3 regions of the uncultured Umboniibacter sp. genome follow, and region 1 is predicted to be linked to each of the others. Evidence: predicted binding sites of a transcription regulator. Region 1 holds the regulator's gene; each other region holds the start of a gene.
The links. The regulator sigma-54, encoded in region 1, starts transcription at its own class of promoters, with help from an activator protein. The targets are predictions, from matches to a motif close to TGGCACANNNNTTGCNNT.

Region 1 (5,923 bases):
CATCATGACCGACATAATGCTTTTAGCATCAATCTCTCGTTGAGCGTAGCCTATTTGGACAGAAGAGCTAAACTCGCAGGCACATTTAGTTAGCTTCGCGGCTGCTCGAGCATGAAGTCCAAGTTTATTGATGATAGAAATTTTCTTGGTAATCATAGAATGTCACGTATAGGAGCTATTATCGCTGCCTAGTCTACCACTAAATGACACTCATTTTAAAAATTTTGCTAGCTAGCTTGGTTTCGAAGTCCAGCGGTGACGCTCTCGATGACGAACAACAAGGTTTGGATGTTGTTCTAAGAGTCGCCTTGCAAGCGCCTCGGCGAGGTAGACAGACCGATGCTTGCCACCAGTACAGCCGATGGAAATGGTGAAGTAGGCGCGATTTTCACCTTCGTATTCGGGGATCCAGCGTTCAGCGAGTTGAGAGATGTCTTCAAGCATAGCCTTTACCATTGGCTCATCCTTAAGGAAGTTAACCACTTGAATGTCCCGCCCTGAGAAGGCTCTTAATCCTTCATCCCAGTGGGGATTCGGAAGACAACGAACATCGAATACAAAGTCTGAATCATTAGGCACTCCATGCTTGAAGCCAAACGACTGTAACGTGAGATTGAGTCTAGTTTCGTTCTCAGCGCTCGCAATTTTCTCTTTTACCAGGGATCTGAGTTCATGAACTGTTGTGGTTGAAGTATCGACACGTAAATCTGCCAAAGTTGAAAGCTGCTCAAGGAGTATTAATTCCTCTTGAAGTGATTCGCGTAGCGCTTGGCTATCCCCTGAAAGCGGGTGGCGACGCCTCGTCTCTGAGAAACGCGTCATCAGAATTTCAGTGCTGGCGTCCAAAAAGATAATGCGGACTTGAATTTTGAGTTGTTTAAGTAACTCGACAATGGTGCCAAATCGTGCAATTTCACTACGGCTATTACGGGCATCAATGCCAACGGCAATGCCTCTGAAAACGTCATTGTTTTGATTAACCTTATCAACTAGATCAGGAATCAGAGATGCGGGAAGATTATCGACCGTATAAAAGCCGTTGTCCTCTAAGGTGTTGAGTACTTGGCTCTTTCCAGACCCGGAGCGACCGGTTACGATTATTAGCTGCGTTGGCGCAGTCATCTTCAGTTCCCTCTAGGTTTTTTCTGAAAGCATGCTTGTGTTCAGTATTTAACTAAGACTTCCGTTTACGAACTCATAAAGTTGGGTTGTGCTGCTTGTTTGACGAAGTTGATCGACGAACTTTTCATCATTAAAGCGCTCAGCAATCGCTGCAAGCGCCTGCAAGTGAGCTGATGTGGCCTCCCTGGGCGCGATGAGTGCACACACGACGTCAACGGGGAGATTGTCGGGAGCGTCGAAGTCTATTGGGGTTTCTACCGTCAGTAGGACGCCTATAATATTCTGACAGTTTGAAATTCGGCAATGCGGAATGGCAATGCCGTTTCCGAGACCAGTGCTGCCCAGTCGCTCACGCTCAAAGAGTGCCTTAAAAAGCTCTGAATCACTGACTCCAAGTGAATCAGAAGCAATCTTAGCAACCAGTTCTAGGCAGGTTTTTTTACTGCTAACCCGAGCGTGTGCTCGGGTTGTTTCAGGGGTTAGAAGATGTGCTAACTCCATGATGGCGTGGGATCAGCCTTGGCGTCTTGCGGCAATCCCTTTCTCCTTGTGCTTTAGAATTTGTCGGTCAAGCTTATCAACCATATGGTCAATCGCTACGTAAAGATCATCCTCAACGCTCTCTGCATGAATGTCTTCTCCGAGAACATGTAAGGTAGCTTCCGCTTTTTGACCGTTCTTTTCAACACTAAATGTCACATTTACATTATGGATGTTGTCAAAATGGCGTTCAAGCTTTTCGAGTTTTGACATGGTATGAGCGCGAATGGCGTCGGTGAGAGGAAGTTGGTGTCCAGCGATATTTACTTGCATAAGTATTGACCCTCTTCGTATTGCTATCGATTAAGAGAACAGCCTGGGGAAAGAACCCCTTCTATTGACGGATTTGGCGGGCTGTCTTCGCTGCAAACCGTCTGAAAAAATAATGACTCTCCATTATTTAAAGGTAATAGATTTTCAACAAACTGTGGGAAAAATTCTATGATTTGAGACGTTTCCGCTGACTTGACGGTGCAATACCTATAGCTTCACGATATTTCGCCACAGTTCTTCTTGCTACTTTGACACCATCTGCTTCTAAAAGTGCCATCAGTTTTGCATCGGATAAAGGTTTATTTGGCGCCTCGCTCGCAACAAGCTTCTTGATAAATGCTTTAATTGCTGTTGCTGAGGTAGCGTCGCCGCTGTCCGATGAAACATGAGACGAGAAGAAATACTTGAGTTCAAAAACGCCTCTTGGAGTTAGCATATACTTGCCCGCAGTTGCGCGCGAGATAGTAGATTCCGCAAGGCCGAGTTCCTCTGCCACGTCGGCGAGAACCATTGGCTTCATTGCTTCAGGACCATAATCGAAGAATGCTCGCTGGCGCTCAACAATGGCCGATGCCACGTTGAAGAGGGTATCAAAACGGCTTTCAACGCTTTTTATAAACCATTGCGCCTCTTGGAGATTTTCTCGGAGAAACTTATTGTCGTCACTCACATCACCACGTTTAATCAGCGCGGAGTACTCACGATTAACGCAAAGTCTTGGTGCTACCTCCGGGTTGATCTCGACATGCCAGAGATCTTTTCGAAGCGACACGAGTACGTCAGGAATGACATATTCTGAATCTGTCTCTGAAAAGATATCACCGGGATGTGGGTTTTGCTTTTGAATCAAATCAATAGATAAATCGAGTTCACCTTCGGAGCATCTTAATAATTTTGCGAGTTTTTTGAAGTCCTGCTTTAGAATTGCCGGCATATGCGAACGAGCAATGACGATAGCTCTGGCAACTGTAGGGTGCTCTCCGTCCATTTCTCCTAGCTGAAGAGCGATGCACTCCCCAAGGTCTCTGGCACCCACTCCGATCGGATCGAAGCTTTGGATTAGATGCAGTATTGCTTCAATTTCATCAATTTCGAATTCATCGTTCTCGGGTTCTTCGTGGGTATTTAAGTCTTCAGTGATGGAGCTAAGTTCTGCAGTAAGCCACCCATTCGAATTGATGCTATCAATTAGGTAGTCGCCGATTAGTCGGTCGCGTACGGACAGCGGTTTCATCTCCAATTGAAAGCTGAGGTGATCCTGTAAGCTACTTTCTTGAGTACGATTAGCGAGAAAATCAAAATCATTATCACTCGAAGTCTTAGCTGAGCCGCCGGAATATACCTCATCCCATTGGCTGTCGACAGGCATTTCACTTGGGATATCTTTTTCCCATTTAGCTTCAGCGGTGGATTGTTCCAATTCATAGCTAGCTGATGGATCCTCATCGCGCTGTTCGTTGCTCAGTGAATTGCTCTCTGAAGGCAGGATAGGGTTGTTGTCTTCGAGATCTAACAGTGGATTGCGATCTAGCGTGTCTTGAATCTCAGTCTGAAGATCAAGTGTAGATAGTTGTAGGACTTTCACCGCCAGCTGAAGCTGCGGTGTCATGGTCATCTTGAGGCTGGTCTTTAATTGTAAACTCTGTTTCATGACAAACCATCCATGAGGGAATATCCAACGCTAGTACTGAAAGTTTTCACCAAGATAAAGCTCTTTTACCTTCGCGTTGTTCAGGATATCGTCTTTGCCGCCATGTGCAATGATATGGCCACCACCCACAATGTAGGCTCGTTCACAAATTGCCAAGGTTTCACGAACATTGTGATCGGTAATTAGGATGCCGATCCCCTTTGAACGGACGTGCTCAATAATGGACATGATTTCATTAACTGAGATAGGGTCAACCCCAGCAAAGGGCTCATCAAGAAGGATAAACTTTGGTTCCATCGCCAGTGCACGGGCAATTTCAACTCGTCGGCGCTCGCCGCCAGACAAAGCTATCCCTATGGCATCTTTGATGTGCGTAATGCTGAATTCTTCGAGCAGTTCATTCATTCTCTCACGTCGTTGGATTTGCGTGAGATCGGCTCGATTTTCTAAAATAGCGAGAATATTTTGACTCACAGTAAGCTTACGGAAAATAGAGGCTTCCTGCGGTAAATAGCCGATGCCCGAAATTGCTCTGCCATGCATCGGTTGCTGAGTAATATCAAGCTCATCAAGTTTGACGGTTCCCTTGTCCGAGGGGACAAGGCCGACAATCATGTAGAAACAGGTGGTTTTTCCTGCGCCGTTCGGGCCTAACAGCCCGACGACTTCGCCACTAGCGACTTCTATGGATACATCAATAACAACCGGTCTCTTGTTGTAACTTTTCGCAAGATGCTGGGCACTTAGGATGGCCATTGATTAATCCTCGTCAGTGTCTTCAGTAGGCGGCTGGATAACGTGTCGGACGCTACCTGAGGCATTGGCTGCACCGCGTTCAAGATCGAATTCGATACTATTAGCAGAAACTTCGGAAGCGTTGTTACTGAATAACGCATCACCGGTCACTACTACGATGTTAGTAAGTAGGTCGTAATCAACTTGATTACCTTGGGCATATACCGGTCCCACTTCTTCTGAAGGATTGTCTCGAAAAGTTGCTGGCGGACCTATCGCTACAACTCGGAGAATTTTGCCATCTTTGTAGAATACATCAATGCGCCCAGCTTCTATGATTAGTGCACCCTGGGTAATCTTTGCGCTACCTATGTAGGAAGTAATCCCGCGCGCAAGGTCCTGCGCAAAATCCTCGGAGGACATTTCGATTGGCTTGGCTCTGTCCTCGGGAAGTCCATGAACATTAGAAGGTAAAAGCAAAACAAAAGCCGCGATTAATAAAATGGCGTTAGCGAGTAGGTTCATAATAGGTTTCAACATTGCCTTGGAGTTCGTAATACTCGCGTGCGAGCCATAGTTTGAGGCGGTCGCCACGAGACTTTCCAGCGTGACTATCGATAGTCACTGGATAAATAGCTTGAGCGAATGCTTCGTTAGGATAGTAATCAATTCGGGCGGTTTCAATCAATTGGTATTCACCGTCGCTAAGTTGCTGAAAAAGCTTAACTTGCTGGTTAAGGCGAATCATGTCATCACGACGGTGGAATGCAGCTCTTCCTGCTTGGACTTCCCATGGACTAAGATTTTTTTGCCCAAGTAAGCGCATAGTAGGTTGCTCAGCAATCATTAATTCAGTGACTTCAAAATACTTTAAGTCAGGGGAGTTTAGCTGCCATTCTAAGTTGCCGACCAAATCCGAGTAGTGACGAACCTCCGCATTGACTAAGAACAATGAAGGTGGAACCTGTTCAGTAGGAGCGGGCAGGGCCGGTTCAGATTGATTGGCAATCAATAGTACATAGATAACGGCACAAGCAGCTAAGAACGCGCCGACTACTCTGCCACGATGACTTATTACAACCATTTTTCCAGGACTCTGTCATAGCGATCTTGAGCTTTTAAAATCAAGCTAGCGACTTCGCGAAATGCACCCTCGCCACCGCGGCGCTCGGTAATATAATCTGCATGGGCTTTAACGGCTTCGTCGGCATTGGCGACCGCAACACCTAGGCCCACGCGGCGAATGCAGGCCAGGTCAGGCCAATCGTCACCAACATAAGCAACTTGCTTAGGTTGCAAATTACGCTCGGCTAGCATTTCCTGAAGGGGAATCCACTTGTCCTCACGGCCTTGAATAATTGTCTTGATTCCGAGATCGGTCGCTCGTTTAAGCACCATCTCACTGGTTCTGCCGGTGATGATTGCGACTTCAATGCCTTCCGACTGAAGTAGCTTGATGCCGTGGCCATCGAGGGTGTTGAAGTTTTTAAACTGCTCGCCCTGAGCGGTGAACATAAGTTGTCCGTTGGTAAGAACGCCGTCAACATCGGTCACGACGAAGCAGATATCCTTGGCAAGATCAGTTGCGCTCATTAGGCTACT
Region 2 (5,923 bases), on a different contig from region 1:
AGGTAGTCTGATGGATAAAATTTCTCTCCGTGGCGCTCGCACCCACAATTTAAAGAATATCGACCTGGATCTTCCTCGCGATAAATTGATTGTTATTACCGGGCTTTCCGGTTCGGGCAAAAGTAGCTTGGCCTTCGACACCCTCTACGCAGAGGGGCAGCGTCGCTATGTAGAATCGCTTTCAACCTATGCACGTCAGTTCCTATCGATGATGGAAAAGCCGGACATGGATCATATCGAGGGCCTGTCCCCTGCTATTTCCATTGAGCAGAAGTCGACCTCGCATAATCCTCGCTCCACGGTGGGGACCATTACCGAGATTTACGATTATCTTCGCCTCCTCTATGCTCGTGTCGGCGAGCCCCGCTGCCCCGATCACGACGAGCCACTCACCGCGCGAACCGTATCCGAAATGGTTGATACGGTCCTGGCGCTGGAGGAAGGCAGTAAAATCATGTTACTGGCTCCGGTGGTTCGCGAACGAAAGGGTGAACACATCCATCTGTTCGAAAAGCTGCGGGCTCAAGGTTTTATTCGCGTCCGAATTGACGGAATCATCACTGATCTTGATGACCTACCTGAACTCGACAAGAAAAAGAAACATACCATTGATGTGGTCGTGGATCGCCTCAAGGTCAGAGATGACATTCAGCTTCGCCTCGCCGAAAGCTTTGAAACGGCGCTAGAACTTGCTGAGGGCTTAGCAACCATTGCATGGATAGATGGAGAGCACGAAGAGATTCTGTTAAGTGCCAAATATGCCTGTCCGATTTGTGACTATAGCCTGAAGGAACTTGAACCACGGCTATTTTCATTCAACAACCCAGCTGGAGCCTGTCCAAGCTGCGATGGTTTAGGAATTCGTCAGTATATTGATCCAGATCTTGTCATCCAGGATGAAGAATTATCCTTGGCAGAGGGAGCGATTCGCGGCTGGGACCGTCGTAATGTCTATTACTTCCATCTGCTCACGTCGCTCGCCGAGCACCTTAGCTTCGATGTGGAAACGCCGTGGAAGAAGCTATCGGATGCGCAGCGTAATTTAATTCTTCAGGGCTCAAAAGAAGAAATTGATTTCTCCTATGTAAACGACCGCGGTGACGTCCACCGTCGTCGTCATCGCTTTGAAGGGGTTATTCCCAATATGTCTCGTCGCTACCACGAAACCGAGTCTAACTCGGTCCGTGAGGAGATGGCCAAATATCACAGCCAGCAAAGTTGCCCAGACTGCAGTGGCTCCCGACTCTGCCGCGCAGCCCGTCACGTATTTGTTGACGAAAAGACGATTTCCGAAATTACCAACATGTCCGTGGGCCGCAGCTACGAGTACTTCGAGCAGCTTAGCTTTCAGGGCGCTAAAGCCGAAATCGCAGATAAAATCCTCAAGGAACTTAAGGATCGCTTCCGTTTCTTGAATGACGTGGGGCTCAATTATCTTAGTCTCAACCGGTCTGCTGATACCTTATCCGGCGGTGAAGCTCAGCGCATTCGCCTGGCGTCACAAATTGGTGCCGGCCTAGTTGGCGTGATGTACATTCTCGACGAACCCAGTATCGGACTCCATCAACGCGATAATGAACGCCTCCTAAATACCCTGACACGCCTTCGCGACTTGGGAAATACCGTGATTGTTGTGGAACACGATGAAGATGCTATTCGCCTTGCCGACTATGTTGTCGATATCGGCCCAGGGGCAGGCGTAAATGGCGGCGAGATTGTCGCCGAAGGAACCTATGAACAAATTCTTCGTAGTGAGCGATCACTTACGGCGAAATACCTATCGGGACAGGAAAAAATATCCATACCAGCCGTCCGTAACGTCGCCAAGAACAACCAATTCTTGACGCTAAGCGGCTGCCAGGGCAACAACCTTCAAGACGTTACCCTCAAGCTTCCCGTGGGGGTATTCACCTGTGTGACCGGTGTTTCCGGCTCAGGTAAATCAACGCTAATCAACCGTACTTTATACCCGCTTGCGGCGACAGCACTAAACCGTGCTACCACGCTAAAGGCTGATGAGTATGAAGCAGTTGAAGGCCTTGATCATTTCGATAAATGCATCGATATTAACCAGAGTCCAATCGGCAGAACCCCCCGCTCCAACCCCGCTACCTATACTGGAATGTTCACACCTATTCGTGAATTATTCGCAGGCACGCAGGAGGCCCGATCTCGAGGATACAAGCCAGGTCGTTTCTCCTTTAACGTTAAGGGTGGACGTTGTGAAGCTTGTCAGGGAGATGGCGTTACCAAAGTAGAGATGCACTTCCTACCAGATGTCTATGTGCCCTGTGATATCTGCACAGGGAAACGTTATAACCGTGAGACGCTAGAGATTCTCTATAAGGGCAAGAATATTCATGACGTGCTAGAGATGAGTATTGATGATGCACTGGAGTTCTTTGACGCCGTACCATCAATTCGCAATCGTCTTCAGACGCTAATTGACGTTGGTCTTACCTACATCCGTTTAGGGCAAGCCGCCACCACGCTCTCGGGCGGCGAAGCTCAGCGTGTTAAATTGGCGAAGGAACTATCACGGCGCGATACAGGCCAAACACTGTATATTCTTGATGAGCCCACTACCGGCCTGCACTTTCACGATATTAAGCAGCTTTTACACGTACTACACCGCCTCCGTGACCACGGAAACACGATTGTAGTCATCGAGCACAATTTAGACGTCATCAAGACCGCAGATTATATTGTGGATATTGGCCCTGAAGGGGGCTCTGGCGGCGGTCAAATTGTCGCTACCGGCACGCCCGAAGAGGTTGCAGAGATTGTCAAATCTCATACTGGCGTATTCCTTAAGCCAATGCTGGAGAAGCAAAAATGAGCTGGGAGCTAGACAGCAGATTGGCGAATGACAGCGTACTGATTGCGGATTCCAATACATTTCAACTTCGCTTACTGAACGATCACCGCTATGAATGGTTAATTCTTGTGCCTAAAGTTAGCGAGGCCACTGAGCTTTTCGAGCTGCCAAGCCTTTATCAACAGCAGCTAATACAAATCTGTAATAGTGCTAGCGAGAAGCTACTGGGGCAACGTCACTGCGACAAGGTCAACGCTGGCTACCTCGGTAATGTCGTTGCTCAGTTTCACTTTCACATTGTTGGTCGTCGAGTTGATGACCCGGCGTGGCCCGGCCCCGTGTGGGGGCACTCACCGAGAGAGGCTGCCGCGGCAGAAATTATTCAAGAACGCTGCAACTACTGGCGTGAACTTCGACTTGTATAACAATTAGCGTGTGGTGTGGATAGAGTATGTTAAACTCTCCGAAATTTACCTACTGTGGTGTGATGAATTATGACCTACGCTACCATTTCCGGCTGGGGGAAATGCCTTCCTCCTGCGGTGCTTGATAACAACGATCTCGCAACATTTCTCGATACTAATGACGAGTGGATCTACTCACGAACAGGCATGAAAGAACGCCGAATTTCTCATGTCGATCTCTGTGAACTGGGCTATGTCGCCGCGGCTAGAGCGATCGCTTGCGCTGGCCTAGAAGCAGATGATATCGATATGATTCTATTTGGCTCTACGAGCTTTTCAGAGTTTGCTCCTAATACGGCTTCCTACGTGCAAAAACGCCTCGGTGCCTCACGAGCCGCCTGTATGGACTTGAACACAGCTTGCACTAGCTTTATGTACGGTCTAACCACCGGCACTGCGATGATTAGATCTGGCGTGTTTAAGCGTGTACTGGTCATTGGCGGAGAAGTCGTCAGTAAGCTGATGGATTGGGAGAACCGCAATGTTGCAGTACTGTTCGGCGACGGCTGTGCGGCCATGGTACTGGAAGCATCCGACGAAAAAGAAGGTGTCATCTCTGAAACTCTAGGCTGTTATGGAGAACATCGTGACATCCTGAAAGTGCTGGGATATGGCGGTCAGTATACCAACCAAAACATTATGCTAGGCGATGTTCAGTGGAATTTCGAAGGCCAAGATATCTTTAAGCGTGCAGTGGCTGGCATGAACAAAGCCAGTAAAGAAACACTAGCAAAGGCGGGCTGTGGCGTTGAGGATATCAACCTCGTTGTTCCCCATCAGGCAAACGTCCGTATTATTGAAGCCGTGGGTAAAAAGTTAGGCGTCGACGCCGACAAAGTCTTCGTCAATATTGAACGCTACGGCAATATGTCGGCTGCTACCGCTCCCATTGCATTGATTGAGGCCGTTGAAGAAGGTCGAGTCAACCCTGGAGACCTGGTACTTCAGCCTGCTTTCGGTGCAGGATTAACATGGAGCTCACACCTTATTCGTTGGGGTCAACGCGTTTCGCCACTAGCTGAAAGCGATGCTGAGCTGGCGCCCTGCGAGAAAACGGCTTTGGAGCTGGTGAATGAAATGCGAACCATTAAGAATGCCGCGAAAGCAGCGCGTAAGGCTAACAACAACGAGTTGGTAGCAGTCTACTAAGCCACAAACCTCGAGGAAGGCCGATCGGCCTTCCTTCCTACTTCCTACTTCCTACTTCCTACTTCCTACTTCCTACTTCCTTCTTCCTACTTCCGTTAAAGGCGGAAAAATTCTGCCGACATTCGTATTCCTACGCACACTCATAATCACTAATCGCTAACAAAATAGGGGTTTTCACATTGTTGGCATAGCTTTTGCTTTTGCTCCACTTAAGAATACGTGGAGTTCTTGCATGAATATTGATCAAGCTTTTGCTTTTAATGAACAGACCCTTCGTTTTCGAGTAGCTCGAACCGAAGTATTAGCCAGCAACTTGGCCAACGTGAATACTCCTGGCTATCTCGCAAAGGACGTAGAATTTAAGGATGTGTTTTCAGCGACTAACCGGGACATCTCTTTGCAGCAGCGGATTGAACAGGAATATCGCTATCGTATTCCTCAGCAGAACTCTCGTGACGGAAACACGGTGGAGCTGGGTGTAGAGCAAGCTAAGTTTGCAGAGAATCAAATGGATTTCCAAATGTCACTCACGTTTTTCAATATGAAACTCAGCGGCATCAAGAAAGTACTCGAGGCAGGTTAATTATGTCACTTCAAAACGTCTTTGACATAGCGGGATCATCGCTGGTTGCACAAACAATTCGACTCAACACCACCGCGTCGAATATGGCTAATGCCGACTCAATGTCTGCCGATCCAAATAGTGTTTATCGAGGCCTTCGGCCCGTTTTTGCGGCTGTCTACGATAATGCATCTAGCCAACCTTCCTCCTCAGCGCAAGTAGCCATTGTGGATGTCGTAGAGATGGAAACTCCCCCAGAAAAAAGATACGAGCCTGGCAACCCTAACGCTGATGAACAGGGATTTGTCTATTACAGCCCCATCGAAGTGGTATCCGAAATGGCCGATATGATGTCCGCGACTCGGAGCTATGAAATGGGCGTAGAAATTATGAGCAACGTCAAAATGATGCAACAAAGCTTACTTAGCTTAGGGAAATAACTATGAGTCTTGCCTCCTTTTCAGCCATTGATATCAATCAACCTGCAACGAGCTCTGCGGCACCTTCTCCCAGTAATTCAGGAGATAGCCTTAAGAATGAGTTTCTTACTTTAATGGTCGCTCAGTTGCAAAATCAAAACCCGTTAGAGCCCATGGATGGTGCTGAATATGTATCTCAACTGGCAGAGTTCACCCAAGTTGATTCTGCGGAGACACTGAATAGATTGATGCAAAGTAATACGGCGACGCTGGGCAATCTCCAGTCATTAGCAGTCTCTGACCTGGTGGGTAAGCAGGTAGTTGTTAACACTAACCAGTTTCAGCTAGACGATTCTGCTATCGACGTTTCGGTCACCGGCCCCAGAACACCGCTTCCGGTGACGGCCGTGTTTAGCGATCAGTACGGCAACACCAAGGAAGCATTTCTAGATATGCGAAACGGCGTCGCTAACTTCCCCCTCGAAGCTAATAGTCTCGGCCTCTCGGGTAA
Region 3 (5,923 bases), on a different contig from region 1:
CATTGTCTGTCTTCGGCACCCCATGGATTGCGTTTACAGCTGTTTTCGCCAGAACTTCATCTCGTCATTTGAAAACAATCAAATCATCACCATCAATGAGTGTGCGAAGCGCTATGTTGAAGTGATGGACTTCTACGATGAATTAAAGCCCTTTTATCCATTCGAGCTGCTTGAAGTTGCCTACGAGCATGTCGTAAGCGAATCAGAAGCACAAATATCGAAGCTTTTCGAGTTCCTCGCGGTGCCCTATGATTCCGGTTTCAAGCACTTTAATGAGCATGCCAAGCAATCTGCGGTAACCTCCGCTTCGCTCTACCAAGTCACACAACCACTCTATACCTCGGCGATCCACTCGTGGAGCCCTATTCGCCAACAATTACAGGAGCCGCTGGGTATTCTTGCCCGGAGAATCGAAATATTTTCAAAAATAATTAACTTATAAAAAAAGTGGCCGTTTTACCCCAGTAGAGCCAATCAAATGACTCCTACTTAAACACAACGAGGGTAAGACTATGTCTCTTTCACTGCACACAAACTTTGCTTCACTGCTTACTCAGAATACGGTTGCTAAGAGCAACAATATGATGACTCAAACTATGCAACGCCTCTCAACAGGCTTTCGTATTAACTCTGCCGCGGATGACGCTGCTGGGTTACAGATTGCCAATCGATTAGAGTCACAGGCTCGAGGTCTTTCAGTTGCTCAGCGAAATTCTCAAGACGCTGTATCTCTCCTGCAAACCGCCGAGGGCGCGCTGAACGAGTTGAATGATATTGGTCTTCGCATGAAGGACTTGGCGACGCAGTCTGCTAACGGCACCAATAGCCAAGCGGAACGCGATGCGATGGATGAAGAATTTCAGGATCTCGCATCTGAATTCGAAGCGATTACAAAAAATACCGCTTACGGTGGTGCGAAGATTTTCGACGATGGCGGTAATGCCTTCTTCGACAATGCCTCGAACCCACTTCAGATACAGGTCGGTACGTCTGGTAGTTCGGCTGATCAGCTTACCGCTGATTTTAGTAGCAATGTGGACGCACTTAAATCGGTCTATAGCAGCTCTGCAGGTAACAAAGTGGTTTCGACTGCTGCGGTTACAGTAGATATCGATGGTTCAGGAACAGGAACCGCTACGACCACTATTGCGGCTTATAGTGATATTACGGACCGTATCCGTAGTGAGGATAACGGCACAACCATCGAATATAGATCAGCCTCGGGCGACTGGGTTGACGTCAGTACCGCATTCTCTGGCACAGATGGAACTCAATTCGGTGTCGTGGGTGGCGACGTTGAGTACAACGCCACGAATGGCGAATGGGGTGCCGGTAACACGGCCGAAGTGACAGCGCTAGGGGCAGTAGGCACTGGTGTTTGGACTGGTTCAGGGGCGTTAGTCTCGGGTGACGCTGGCAAGATTAGCGACTTGACCTCTGCTCGTGGTGCGATTGACACCATGTCTACGGTACTCGAAACGGTCAGCTCATTTCAGTCAGATATCGGTTCAAAGATCAATCGTCTGGGCTACACCATGTCTAACTTGGCTAACCAGGAAACTAATATCGAAACCTCTAGAGGACGCATCATGGATGCCGACTTCGCTAAAGAGTCCGCCAACCTAACCAAGTATCAGCTATTGATGCAAGCAGGCACATCTATGCTTGGTCAGACTGGGCAAAGCTCTCAGTTGGCATTATCACTTCTACGATAATTCAGTCGCTTGATCCTCCTCGAAAGCCCCTTACTCCGTAGGGGGCTTTTTCCGTAAGCGGAAGCAAAATAGAGGAATAATTCTTCCGCATTTTTGATCGACAAGGCAACGGTTAAAGGAAAATGCTCCTTAAGCCCCGATCTCTCCTCAACTTTCATGATTGGCACACTAATTGCTTTTGATTCATCGGAGGTTACTATGTTTAATACAGTAGACGCTGCTGCGCTTGCAGCACAATTTGCGACCCTTGAGGTTTCAGCTTCTAGGGAGCGGTATAACGAAAGGACTGACCGTATCGATGACCAGCGGGTGGGTTTGGGCTCACTTAAAACCGCTCTGTCTAGCTTTGAATCAAGTCTCGCCGCTATCCGTGACGATAGTTCCCCTCTACTGAGTAGCTCTGCGATTATCTCCAATCCAAGCTTCTTCGAGGTAGAGGTAGGTGAAAATGCCCTCGAAACAAGCTATGAAATTTTCTCCCAACAACTTGCTCAACGTCATACCATCGCTAATACCACGACCGCCGTTGACGGCGCTGGCAACTCCATATCTGGAAGCTCGCTGCTGCCCGAGTTTGGGATTATTTCAATTGCTTTAAATGATGCCAATGGTAGCTCAAGAACTGATATCGATGGCGCCCCAATCGACCCGTTAACCGTAGACCTAGCCTCGGACCTGCCGCCGTCTTCAACCCTTAAAGACCTGGTAGATTTTATCAATAGCAGCTCAGCTAATCCGGGCGTCACCTTAAGTTTGGTCAACTCGAACGGACAACTTTCATTAATGACGAGTAGTCAAATTTCGGGAGAGGATGCCAACCTCCTAAATAGCTTCACTGAGGATGGCCTAGACCCAGACCCCGCTGCTAATGACTGGCTTCAATCACTCTTCTCCATGAATAACAGTAGTCAGTTAGCTGCCCCCCAGAATGCCATCATGAAGCTTGGCAACGAACTCACTGGCCTGACGTTAGAGAGCGAAACTAACACCTTTGAAAATGTCTTTGATGACGTATCAATTACTCTAAAACAAGCCATGTCCAGCGGCGATGAGACCGTTGAGCTGGTTGTCGCGGCAGATAAATCTGCGACCCGAAGCAAGCTTAATAATATTGTCGAGAGCTATAACTCGCTCATGGACAACTTTGACTTCCTACTAGCCTCTGGCGGCGAGGAATCAGAGCGTGGTTCACTCGCAGACTTTGCCGCAGTGAAATCAATGAAGCGACAAATCAGTAATCAGTTTCGCAGCGAGTACAGCGGCTCTACGCTGTTCAGTGTGGGCTTAGAAATTGACTCCACGGGAGAAATGCTGATCAACAGTAGTCGATTCGATCAAACCTATGAGCAAACGCCCGACATATTCGATGCCATACTTAAAGCTGACAACGGGCTTCTCGACCAAGTCGACGAGATTGTGAGCTCCTTCACCGGAATTACTGGCTCCGTTCAATCTAAGCTTGACTACACTCAACAACAACTCGACCTCATTGATCAGAAGTTATTGAACTTGGATAACCAATATGAGCGACAGTATCAACGTTATTTGCAGCAATTTACGAGTTTAAATGCGGTTATTGACCAGATGAATTCCACCTCCGGTTTATTCGCTTTCTAAGGAGAGGCATCATGTTAGACACTCAGGGTTACCAGCACTATCAGGCCGTTAATGTGGATGCCCGAGCTGCCTCAGCCTCCCCCGAGGAGTTAATGGTGATGCTGATTGATGCGGTGTTAGATGAGCTACCAAAGATTGGTAAATTCATCGAAGAAAACTCCTTCGACCTGAAAGCTCAATCGGTGGACCGAGCGATGCGGATTATCGAAGGTCTTGAATCAGCTCTCAATGACGATGCCGATGCCACCCTTAGAAAGGATTTATCTGCACTCTATCAGTACAGCAGCCAACAGGTCTTTAAGGCTTCTATTGATAGCGATCTGAAAGCCCTCAAGGATGTAAAAGATATCCTGTCGGTGTTGAGAAGTGCATGGTTCGAGTTGGGCGCTAAACGATGAAGATTAATATCGACCCACAATCAATTAGAGCTCATCGGCAGCGCCTGCTTTCAGCCGCCACTAACGGTGACTGGCAAATGCTTCGCCAAGTTGATCTAGAGATTAGGATTCTGTTGGCAGAACTCCGCCAACGACGATTCAAGTCAGACGAGATCTCTAGGGCATTAAAGTATCTTGAACGAGCTCACGAAACCGCAATGCTCCTAGCTAGGGAGCAACGTGATCTATTGCAGAAGTCGCTCGCTCAGAGCCATGATTTAAGCGGCAGAGCGCAGGCCTACGGCCAAGTCATTCGAGCCAACTTTGGAACTAAGTAGTATGAATATTCAAAGCGATACCACGAAGGCATTACTTTCTGAACAAAGCCAACCTCTAAACTCGCAAGCGAGCTCGATAGTCTTTGGAACATTTAGTGGTTTAGTTGATAAATTCGACCGAGAAAGTCGCCTCGACAGATCGGAGAGTGACATTGCTTTGTCTAGCATGCAGCACCCTATTCTCAGTAGTGGCATAGTGGGTGAAAAAATGGTCGAGCAATCGAAAACATCACCTAGCTCTATAATGCCTTCACTCACCGTCGTGAACCAAGATGGCCTCACTGGCTTAAGTAGCGACGTCTATCCAATTCAACTCAATGCGGAATTAAAGGCACAAGTTCCACACAGTGTCAGTCAGTTATCTTCGACGAGCGTCTCTCTGGATAATCTATCACTGCCGTTTTACGGAGCCGCTTCAGCCAACCAACCACCTTCTTCAGGCGCTGAAGTAGAGAGCGAAAGCGGGCCGATGACGATGATTCATGGCAGTAACGGTTTGGCTAGCTTCCTGTTAACTCCCGGTCAACTTGATAGACTCCAAGTCTCATCAGAATATACGCCAATGAGTGAGCCGTTAGAAATCAAGCACAATGGCACGGAACTAGGCGCTCAAGGTCATAACGCTCAGTTAGCTGCTCACTCAGCCCATGACTCATTGCGCTCGGGGCACGATCTTTTATCTTCCCTGTTAGGAAGCCAAGCGGCCGACATGATGCCTATCAAGCAGGTAGCCAGGGATTTGTACATCGATGACCGGCGGAACATGAAACAGGCTGACCAAATAGCAGCGGCTGTTGTGAGGGCCGTTGATTCGGCTAAGCCTGGATCCGCCAATACCATCACCCCATTATCAGTTCGCTATGACGCTAACTCCTTCGCCAATTCTCTAGATGCCTCAAATCTCGTCAGAAGTTCCATCACCACGGATCCGAATGTTGATCAGATAAATAATGGATTGAGGAATGCTGAAGCTACTTTACAAGCAAGCCCGAATTCATCAGTAGCAAAAATGAGTCACCTCGAATCTAGCCTTGACGCTATGAAACTTAATCAGCAGCTGAAACTGGCGATCGATAATGTTGTAGCGAAGTTGCCACAGCGCTCAGCAGAGGGGCTGCGAATTAATTTAACGCCAGAAGCCCTTGGCCGTTTAGAGATTCAGGTAAAAGGGGACGGAGACCGCGTCACCATACTATTCAATGTCTCGAATAGTAGTTCACGTGAGATCATGCTTTCTCAGCTCGACCGCTTCCGGGCACAACTCGGTGAAAATTTATCTACAGGTATTAGTGTTTCGGTAGATTCACGCGGCGAACATACCCATCAGCGTGACAAGAACCCTACTCGCCAAGAAGCTCATAGGAGCTTTAACGAAATTTCCGATAGTGAGGCTCCAGAGGAAAACTATCTCGTTAGTCAATGGACCCTAGCAAAGGTATAAGCGATGAAAAAGACGCTAATAGTTATTTTATTCAGTAGTATTTTAAGTTCTGCGTTTACCGTCACGGCGCTAGTGTACTTCGATGAAATGCGTTCTTTCATATCCGCTAATGAGGGATTTGAAACACCGTTAGAGATCGGCTTAGCTGATGAGCTGTCGAGCCCTGCTATCTATGTTGCATTGGACAAGGTAATCCTAACTGTTAATGGCAGAAGGACAGATCATCTCGTTTTGATCGAGGTTGCCATTAAAACTCGTAAGCCCGAACTCTTTGAGGATCGTGAGCAACTGATGCCTGTTATCCAAAATCGCCTCCTAAGGCTTTTCAGTGAGAATCTTAATGACGACATCGTCATCAAGGAGGCGATTGATAAAATAGAGCGTGAAGTTGAGGAGACGATTGATATCGCCATGCTCGAGATTGGTGAAGTTCAA

Region 2: flgB (flagellar basal body rod protein FlgB) is a predicted target of sigma-54. The motif match lies at 4,615-4,632, and genes of this name have one in related genera.
Region 3: fliD (flagellar filament capping protein FliD) is a predicted target of sigma-54. The motif match lies at 1,877-1,894, and genes of this name have one in related genera.

The regions. Positions count from the first base shown of each region.
Region 1 is NZ_CANMGY010000003.1:214,049-219,971, reverse strand. It holds gene Q0698_RS05860 (HPr family phosphocarrier protein) at 1-156, opposite strand, end outside; gene rapZ (RNase adapter RapZ) at 232-1,122, opposite strand; gene Q0698_RS05850 (PTS sugar transporter subunit IIA) at 1,171-1,623, opposite strand; gene raiA (ribosome-associated translation inhibitor RaiA) at 1,636-1,935, opposite strand; gene Q0698_RS05840 (RNA polymerase factor sigma-54) at 2,102-3,586, opposite strand; gene lptB (LPS export ABC transporter ATP-binding protein) at 3,617-4,342, opposite strand; gene lptA (lipopolysaccharide transport periplasmic protein LptA) at 4,346-4,861, opposite strand; gene lptC (LPS export ABC transporter periplasmic protein LptC) at 4,830-5,405, opposite strand; gene Q0698_RS05820 (HAD-IIIA family hydrolase) at 5,396-5,914, opposite strand; gene Q0698_RS05815 (KpsF/GutQ family sugar-phosphate isomerase) at 5,914-5,923, opposite strand, start outside.
Region 2 is NZ_CANMGY010000009.1:40,875-46,797, forward strand. It holds gene uvrA (excinuclease ABC subunit UvrA) at 11-2,839, shown strand; gene Q0698_RS10660 (HIT family protein) at 2,836-3,243, shown strand; gene Q0698_RS10665 (ketoacyl-ACP synthase III) at 3,313-4,431, shown strand; gene flgB (flagellar basal body rod protein FlgB) at 4,664-5,014, shown strand; gene flgC (flagellar basal body rod protein FlgC) at 5,017-5,433, shown strand; gene Q0698_RS10680 (flagellar hook capping FlgD N-terminal domain-containing protein) at 5,436-5,923, shown strand, end outside.
Region 3 is NZ_CANMGY010000009.1:71,643-77,565, forward strand. It holds gene Q0698_RS10815 (sulfotransferase) at 1-442, shown strand, start outside; gene Q0698_RS10820 (flagellin) at 513-1,715, shown strand; gene fliD (flagellar filament capping protein FliD) at 1,914-3,332, shown strand; gene fliS (flagellar export chaperone FliS) at 3,344-3,730, shown strand; gene Q0698_RS10835 (hypothetical protein) at 3,727-4,047, shown strand; gene Q0698_RS10840 (flagellar hook-length control protein FliK) at 4,049-5,488, shown strand; gene Q0698_RS10845 (flagellar basal body-associated FliL family protein) at 5,492-5,923, shown strand, end outside.